DNA from 4 places in the Psychrobacillus psychrodurans genome. Region 1 is predicted to be linked to each of the others. Evidence: riboswitches for the same ligand, from Rfam matches in the RefSeq annotation. Region 1 holds a riboswitch; each other region holds the start of a gene.

Region 1 (2,208 bases):
AAAAACTCATTTTTAAGAATGGAAGTTAAGCTTATTTTCACTCTGAACCTACGGTTTTCTTTAACGAAAATGACAGAAGTGAAAAGTAATCCATCCCGAGTGGCTAACTCAAAAAATGGATTACTTTTTTCATGTAAATCATAATATAATTTTTTAGTTTATTTTCCACAATTACTCCTACTTTTTGGTTATCCCCCTATTGACGATTTAACTTACCGAATAGTTTACGTAAGCCCACAATCCAAAATTAATTATTCTTATGCAGTAGAAATCTTGTCTTGTTTCAAGAAGGATAGTACCGATAAGTTTATCCATAGGAACTAATTGAATCCAAAACTAGATAGTCCTATCCGAACTCCAGATAAGTAAATAACAACTATGGAAATGTTTATCGATTTGATTCTTTTTAGAAGAATCATTAGCAGTATCTTTACTCTAAAATTGGTATATCTGATCATGTAGCTATTAATCTCAACGTATAAATAGTTTTTTCGAGAGTCAGTTGACAGATAAGTATGTCTAATGTAGACTATGAAACATAATTGAATACGACCTCACTTAGTATAGTGAGGTAGAGGCGCGATATTTAACAGTCCATAGTGGAGTTTGAGAAGCTATGATTCTATGGAGAAGGAAATGTCGCCGAAGTTAGTAATATTTCTCGGTATTACTTGCTGGGTCTGCAGTTAATAATTGCAGGACTGTCCATTATAAACATCCCGGTTTATAATGGTGTGCTATCTCATTTGGGAAAAGTAGAGGATTTGGGCAACTATACATATTGCGACCTGAGTTCATCTCAGGTCTTTTTTTGTACAAGTTGTCTTTTTTTATAGGAACAAACATACACTGATAAAAAGGGAGTAATTAAAATGAAAAAGAGATTAGTATTTATAACGATATTCGCAAGCTTGTTATTATTATTAGCAGCATGTGGAACAGATGCTACTGAAACTTCAGGGTCTTCATCTGATAATAGTAAAGAAGCAGCAGTAGATACATTTACAGTTGGTTTAGAAGCTGGTTATGCACCTTTTAACTGGACACAACTAGATGACTCTAATGGTGGAGTGAAGATTGATGGTAATGCGGAATATGCTGGTGGATATGATGTGGAAATTGCTAAACGAATTGCTGACGGATTAGGAAAAGAACTAGTTATCGTCAAAACAGAATGGGATGGTCTTGTACCATCATTGCAATCAGACAAAATTGATGCAATCATAGCGGGAATGTCACCTACAAAAGAGCGTAAAGAAACAATCGACTTCTCGGAAAACTACTACACCTCTAACTTTGTTATGGTAGTGAAAAAAGGCGGTGCTTTTGAAGGGGCTACTTCGATTCAAGATTTTAGTGGTGCTAAAATTACAGGTCAATTAAATACATCACATTATGGCGTTATCGATCAAATTAAAGATGTGCAAAAACAACCAGCGTCAGATAATTTCGCGGCAATGCGTGTGGCATTAGAGTCGGGAGTTATTGATGGATATGTATCTGAAAGACCAGAAGGAATTAGCGCTTCTTCTGCAAACAAGAACTTTGCAATGGTGGAGTTCACAGAAGGATTTAAAGCAAAGGAAGAAGATACAGCAGTCGCTGTAGGTTTGAAAAAAGGTAGTGACTTAACAGATAAAATTAATGAAATTTTAGCGGAAATATCGGAAGAAGAACGTCAAGAAATTATGGATAAGGCGATTAATAATCAACCAGCTGCAGAATAAAAATGATGTGATACCGGCTGCATCTTTTTGCAGTCGGTTTTTATATGGAAGGAGGGAAATGTATGAGCATTGAATATATTATTTCGATGATTACAAGTAACTGGCCGATGTTCCTTCGTGGAGCAGGAATGACACTACTAATCTCCATAATTGGTACGATTTTTGGAGCAGTTATTGGTTTGCTGGCAGGAGTTATTCGTACAATTCCTACGCCTGAGAGAAAACTAAAACGTATTGTATTAAAAATAGTTAATCTGATTCTTTCTGTTTATATTGAGTTTTTCAGAGGAACACCAATGATTGTACAAGCAATGGTAATATTCTATGGCTCTGCACTAGCTTTTGGAATAGATATGGACCGTACAATGGCAGCAATATTTATCGTTTCGATTAACACGGGTGCTTATATGGCAGAAATAGTACGTGGTGGTGTCATTTCAATTGATAAGGGACAATTCGAGGCAGCACAAGCAATTGGTAT
Region 2 (2,208 bases), 710 kb from region 1:
AACTTACAAAAGAAGATGTACTTAAAATTCTTACTAAATCAAAAGAAGTTAATGATGATGAAGAAGTAGTGGAAGATGAAAATCATATGAAGTGTAACAACAAGATGTTGGAATCATTTTTGAATGGATTAATCACACATAAAAGAGGTAAACAGGATCCAAAACAAACACAACCTACTAATAATCCAGAGCCTGCAGAGCAGCAGAAGGATCATGTGAATAATATACTCTTGAAGAAACTAAAAGTAGCTTTACAGTTAACAACGGAAGATATGCTGGAAGTATTAGATGATGGTGGGATTATTGTATCTAAAGGTGAACTAGGTGCTATTTTAAGAAAACCAGGGCATCGTAATTATAAGGAATGCGGGGATAATTTTGCGCGCAAATTCCTTAAAGGTTTAGCGGTAAAATATAGAAATTAATAAAGAAGGGCGAATTCATAATTGAGTTCGCTCTTCCTCTTTATCTATAGACAATTGAAAATGCTATAATTTCACGGTTTGTTGCAATGTGGATAATACTTCTTGTAAAGAATTCAGCTCTTCTTTATTCAAAGGAATCATAGGTAAGCGAACACCACCTACAGGAATTCCTTTTAAATTTAATGCCGATTTTACAGGAGTTGGATTTGGTGCTGCAAATAGTGCTTTCATGATAGGTAAAAGACTGCGATGATCCTTAGCAGCTTCTTTTACATTGCCACTATTAAACTTTTCAATCATAGTTTGCATTTCGTTCCCAATAACATGTGATGCTACTGAAATAACTCCTGCTCCACCAATCGATAGTACTGGGATTGTTAACCCGTCATCACCGCTATATAGTGAAAAATCCTCAGGTGTATTTTGAACAATTTCAGTCATTGTATCTAAATTCCCGCCAGCTTCTTTAATAGCTACGATGTTGGGAATATCGGAAAGTCTTACAATGGTTTCTACTGACATATTGACAGCACTCCGACCGGGAATATTATATAACATAATCGGTAAAGATGTAACTGCAGCAATTGCTTGGAAGTGTTGGTACAATCCTTCTTGTGATGGTTTGCTATAATAGGGAACAACAAGCATAATACCATCGACACCTGCATCAGCTGCTTGTCTTGTTAAATCGATGGATGCTTTTGTGTTATAAGAGCCGGTACCAGCAATTACTGGGACTCTACCATTCACAACTTCTACTGTAAATTTAAACAGTTTAACTTTTTCTTCCTCTGTTAATGTCGGAGACTCTCCGGTTGTACCAGATATGACTAAACCATCTGTTCCATTGGCTATTAAATAATTTATTAAGTTCCGTGTAGCTGGAAAATCGATTTCCTCATTATGATCAAAAGGAGTCACCATAGCCGTTAATATTTGTCCAAAATTCATAACTTCTCCACATCCTCTAGTTTTATTATTAAAAATTCAGGGAGAAGGGCGGTATCAATTATGCCTCGACGTAATTACATACAGATATTGAATTACACTAGCGAAATTCAAAATCTATGACATCCGCCGGAGGTATAACTTGACGGTTGTTTAGTCAAGTTATGTAGACGCAAAAAAGCAACAACGAGGGCTCGTTGTTGCAATAGAAATAAAGTAATATTTCCGTGCGTAAGATAGCCCTCCATATAGTCTCCTATATGACAATTCAGTGTTTATTCAACAGCAGAACCAGCTTCAAGAAAAATGAGATTCTTTCAACTTCGGCAAATTCCCCTTTCCACAAATGTCAAAGGATCTCATTATCCTCCAAATGTGTACTGATGGTCTTCGCGCCTCTATCCTTACTTCAAATGTATTTGAAATAAGAGAATATTTAATTATTAAAATAATACATGTTTTTTAATACTAATGCAACAGTTTACCTGTAAAATAAATATAAAGCTATTTAAGGTCAGTATAATTAATAAGTTTCATACGTTAAAACCATACTATTCAAGAGGTGAAAAGGATGTATAAATTATTGTCTCATAATGATTTAGATGGTGTCGGATGTGGCATTTTAGCAAAGCTTGCTTTTGGTGAGCAAGTGAAGGTGCGTTATAATTCGATTTCCTCCCTAAATCGAGAGATTGAATACTTTTTAGAAAATGATGAGCCAGATACATTTTTATTTGTAACTGATTTGACTCCAAATGAAGACAATGAAAAAAGGCTTAATGATTTTTATAATGCAAAAGGAAAGGTCCAACTAATTGATCATCACAAATCTGCC
Region 3 (2,208 bases), 1.5 Mb from region 1:
CCACAAAGAGGGACGAAGAAAAATCTGGTCGAATTGGCAGAAAAAAATGCTAAAATTGCACTGACGGAGAAATTTCATTTAATCGAAAGACAAGAAGAACGGACGATAGGCGCGATAGAGCAGCTTGGTGATTCGATGAATATTGCACCTCCAATGCGAATTGAAGCTTTTGATAACTCTCATATTCATGGGACTGATGCGGTATCTGCAATGGTTGTTTTTATTGATGGTAGAGCCAGCAAAAAAGATTATCGTAAGTATAAAACTAAAACCGCAGCTAAGCATGATGATTACGGAGCAATGCGCGAAGTTGTACGTAGAAGATATACTCGTGTACTTAAGGAAAACTTGCCACTGCCTGATTTAATTATTATTGATGGAGGAAAAGGGCAAATTGAAGCTGCACGAGAAATTATAGAGGATGAATTGGGGTTAGATATTCCAATTGCAGGTCTTGCAAAGGATGGCAAGCATCAAACTTCTCAGCTTATATATGGAGACCCTTTGGAACTAATACCGATGAAGCGGACGAGTGAAGGTTTTTATTTGCTACAACGTATTCAAGATGAAGTCCATCGTTTTGCTATAACATTCCATAGGCAACAAAGAGGGAAGCATACTATTGCATCATCGCTCGATGGTATAGAAGGAATCGGACCTCAACGGAAAAAGTTATTATTAAAGCATTTTGGTTCCTTAAAGAAAATACAAGCTGCTAGTAAAGAAGAGTTTATGGAAGCGGGTCTTCCTAGTAAGCAAGCAGAGATCATGGTTAATCATTTTCAGAAAAATATATTGTCTTCTGAATAATCATGTGTTATGGTTGAAACAATTTAACTTGACTCAACACAAAAACGACGCAAATACGTGGTTAAAAATTGCTGATTCAAGTTAAGCTTCTGGTGGATGTCATAGATTTTGAAGGAGTTAATGCGTAAACGCAATTCAAAGTCTGGACGCATTTACACCGAGGCGTAATTGAATATTTCACTGTATTTTAAGTGAAGATAGAGGTGCGATTAGACATCAGTACGCAGCAGGAGGAAGGGAAGTTCCTAGAATGGCTGTGGAAAGGGTTTTTCGCCGAAACATAGATTAGCTTTTCCTATTCTATTGTTGGTTCTGCATTTAATAGATGTAGAATTGTCAGAATTTATATTCTGGAGGGCTATCTCACATGGGCAGATTTTTTGGACCGTGTATGAGACAATGCTTTTCACAATATGTGGAAAGCATTTTTTAATCCTTACAGATTAATTAGGGAGCGGATGTTCATGACTAAAATTGTAATGAAATTTGGCGGTACTTCAGTTGAATCAACTGAAAAAATTGAAAATGTTGCTACTCGAGTGAAACGTGAGAAAGATAAAGGACATGATATTGTTGTTGTAGTATCTGCAATGGGTAAAACAACGGATGAATTATCAAACCTTGCTTTTGGATTAGCAGAATCACCATCAAAACGTGAAATGGACATGCTCTTATCCAATGGGGAGCAAGTTACGATGGCTTTACTTTCTATTAGGTTAAATGCAATTGGGATAGATGCCATTTCTCTGACTGGTGCTCAAGCTGGTCTCATAACAGATGATATACATAGAAATGCAAAAATACTGAAACTGGATCCCGCTAAAATTGATAGTTTACTTGATTCAAATAAAGTGGTTATTGTAGCAGGTTTTCAGGGGATATCAGAAGAAGGAGAGATTACAACCCTTGGCAGAGGCGGATCTGATACAACTGCTGTAGCTATTGCTGCTTCTATCAAAGCAGAAATTTGCGATATTTATACGGATGTTGATGGTATTTATACATCAGATCCGCGCTATATCGAGAAGGCTCGAAGGTTGGAACAACTTGAATATGACGAAATGCTAGAACTAGCTAATTTAGGTGCAGGGGTATTGCATCCACGTGCGGTTGAATTCGCTAAAAACTACAAGGTTCCATTACGAGTTCGCCCAAGTTATAAAGATGGAGAAGGAACGATTTTGAAGGAGGAAGTAGATGTGGAAAATAATTTAGTAGTTCGTGGGGTAGCGTTTGAATCCGATATCGTTCGATTAACTATAGAATACGAGGTGCCATTTAACGGATCTTTAGCTTCTATTTTTACTACTTTAGCTGCAAATCATATTAACGTGGATATAATTGTCCAGTCGATAGTTGATGGAGTGAAACCCGCAGTTTCTTTTTCAATTAAAAAGG
Region 4 (2,208 bases), 1.2 Mb from region 1:
CAATGGTAACTACACGATTTAATACAGAAATAATTAATCGTGTATTGGCTGATACAAATCAATTAGTTCAGGCCCATTTGGAGCAGGCTGAGCAGGGGGACTTTTCAAGCCTACCTTACTTAGATGACATCGAGTACGATAAACAAACGATGGAGGATCAAGGTGGAGTCGTATTTTTCGTGCCAATGGGGCAAGCGACGAATATTCCCCTTATCGGTAATTTAGGCCCGAAAATTCCAATACGTTTTCACGTCATCGGTAATGTACAATCAAATGTAGTACCTTCAATCACCAAATTTGGTATTAACAATGCGTATGTAGAAGTCAATATTCACATTAAAGTAAATGTACAAATAATCGTTCCTCTAGCAAGTAAAATGAGTACAGTTGAACAGAGTATACCTGTTGCAATGGGGATTGTACAAGGCCAGGTTCCTTATATATACACAGGTGGCGATGGTGATGCAGCTCCATCAATAGAAGTTCCACTACCATTACCAGAAAAATAAAAAACCTTAAAATTATAGTATTTACTGATATACTAGTGGAAATGAATAAGAATAGGTAGAGGCCGCATGACTTAAGAGTAGTTTACAGGAGAATGACAACTGTGATTGTAAACGGAAGGAAGTTATGCCGAAATTAGATGCTGATCGTCGAGACAAATCTAGTTGGGGTTATTTTGAACAAAAATAACACTGTCATTTATACACCAGTATAAATGGAGAGCTACAGAGTATAAAATTTATGCTTAAAATTTTAACTAAAAGCCAACCTATATATACATTAGGTTGGCTTTTTATATTTAGGAGGATTTGTTTTGGAAAATACGATATTTTCGATTTTACCGCCATTACTAGCGATTGTAATGGTGCTTGTTACGAAGAGAGTTTTGCTATCATTAGGGGCCGGAATCGTTTCGGCAGCTTTATTAGTAGAAAGCTTTTCGCCAATTGACTCATTAAACATTCTTTGGGATTCCTTTATCACATCGTTTTGGGAAAATGGATTAAATGTGTACAATATCTTTATATTATCTTTCATATTGATGCTAGGCGTAATTACCGCCATTGTCAGCTTATCTGGTGGAAGTACCGCCTTTGCAGCATGGGCTGTTAAACGTATTAAAACAAATCGTGGATCTAAGCTATTAACAGTCTTCTTAGGAATTATTATTTTTGTAGATGATTATTTTAATGCACTTGCTGTTGGACAGATTGCACGTCCAATTACAGATTCTCATCGAGTATCACGTGCAAAGTTAGCTTATTTTATAGACTCTACATCAGCACCAGTTTGTGTAGTTTCTCCAGTTTCTAGCTGGGGAGCATTTCTAATAAGTCAGTTAGGTGTTATTTTCGCTACTTATGCAGTAACAGACTATACACCACTTCAGGCATTTCTGATAATGGCCCCGATGAATTTCTATGTTATTGCTGCTCTTGCAATGGTATTTTTTATAGCATGGACAGACAATGACTTAGGTGAGATGAAAAAACATGAAAAACGTGCAAAAGAAACAGGAGTGCTTTTTGATCCAAATAAATCTAATCCAGGTGATTTACAAGGTAATTTCCCGGAAAATAATTATGGAAAAGTGAATGATTTAATTTTACCGATTGTATCATTAATAGCTGTTACACTAGCTTCAATGTTTTGGACAGGGTACCAGGCTTCAGGAAAAGTGATGAACTTATTTGTTATTTTTGAGAACACAGATGTACCACTTTCTTTATTTGTAGGTGGAATTGTATCGAGTATATTAGCAATACTATTATACACTCGTCAATTCAAACAAAATCCAGAAGCGAATGTTGGATTGCTAGGGAAAGCAGTTATTTCTGGTATTAATTCAATGTTACCGGCTATTGGTATTTTAATATTTGCTTGGGCCCTTTCATTTTTAATTAATGCACTGGGAACTGGTGAGTTTTTAGCTAAAATCGTTACAGAAAATAATATTCCAGTAGGGATAGTCCCATTCTTATTATTTGTTTTAACAGCTTTTATGGCTTTCGCAACTGGTTCATCATGGGGATCATTTGGGATTTTACTGCCAATAGGTGCAAGCATCATTATGGTAGTAGAGCCAGAATTACTACTTCCTGTTTTAGCAGCAGTTTTAGCAGGTGCAGTTTTTGGAGACCATTGTTCGCCTATTTCTGATACAACTATTATGTCTGCAACTGGTGCAGGCGTTAACGTAAT

What was found. A riboswitch is a leader RNA that binds a small molecule or an ion and turns the genes downstream of it on or off. The one in region 1 is predicted to bind lysine.
Region 2: linked by a shared signal. The riboswitch ahead of dapA (4-hydroxy-tetrahydrodipicolinate synthase) and the one ahead of ACQCPR_RS19560 (transporter substrate-binding domain-containing protein) in region 1 are both predicted to bind lysine.
Region 3: linked by a shared signal. The riboswitch ahead of ACQCPR_RS11950 (aspartate kinase) and the one ahead of ACQCPR_RS19560 (transporter substrate-binding domain-containing protein) in region 1 are both predicted to bind lysine.
Region 4: linked by a shared signal. The riboswitch ahead of ACQCPR_RS13250 (Na+/H+ antiporter NhaC family protein) and the one ahead of ACQCPR_RS19560 (transporter substrate-binding domain-containing protein) in region 1 are both predicted to bind lysine.

Annotation. Positions count from the first base shown of each region.
Region 1 covers NZ_CP189791.1:3,932,197-3,934,404, reverse strand. Annotated here, with positions in the region: lysine riboswitch at 565-748, shown strand; gene ACQCPR_RS19560 (transporter substrate-binding domain-containing protein) at 873-1,727, shown strand; gene ACQCPR_RS19555 (amino acid ABC transporter permease) at 1,790-2,208, shown strand, end outside.
Region 2 covers NZ_CP189791.1:3,220,529-3,222,736, reverse strand. Annotated here, with positions in the region: gene ACQCPR_RS15970 (DUF1456 family protein) at 1-425, shown strand, start outside; gene dapA (4-hydroxy-tetrahydrodipicolinate synthase) at 489-1,376, opposite strand; lysine riboswitch at 1,603-1,782, opposite strand; gene ACQCPR_RS15960 (DHH family phosphoesterase) at 1,945-2,208, shown strand, end outside.
Region 3 covers NZ_CP189791.1:2,469,953-2,472,160, reverse strand. Annotated here, with positions in the region: gene uvrC (excinuclease ABC subunit UvrC) at 1-810, shown strand, start outside; lysine riboswitch at 1,001-1,179, shown strand; gene ACQCPR_RS11950 (aspartate kinase) at 1,275-2,208, shown strand, end outside.
Region 4 covers NZ_CP189791.1:2,718,797-2,721,004, reverse strand. Annotated here, with positions in the region: gene yunB (sporulation protein YunB) at 1-509, shown strand, start outside; lysine riboswitch at 558-740, shown strand; gene ACQCPR_RS13250 (Na+/H+ antiporter NhaC family protein) at 821-2,208, shown strand, end outside.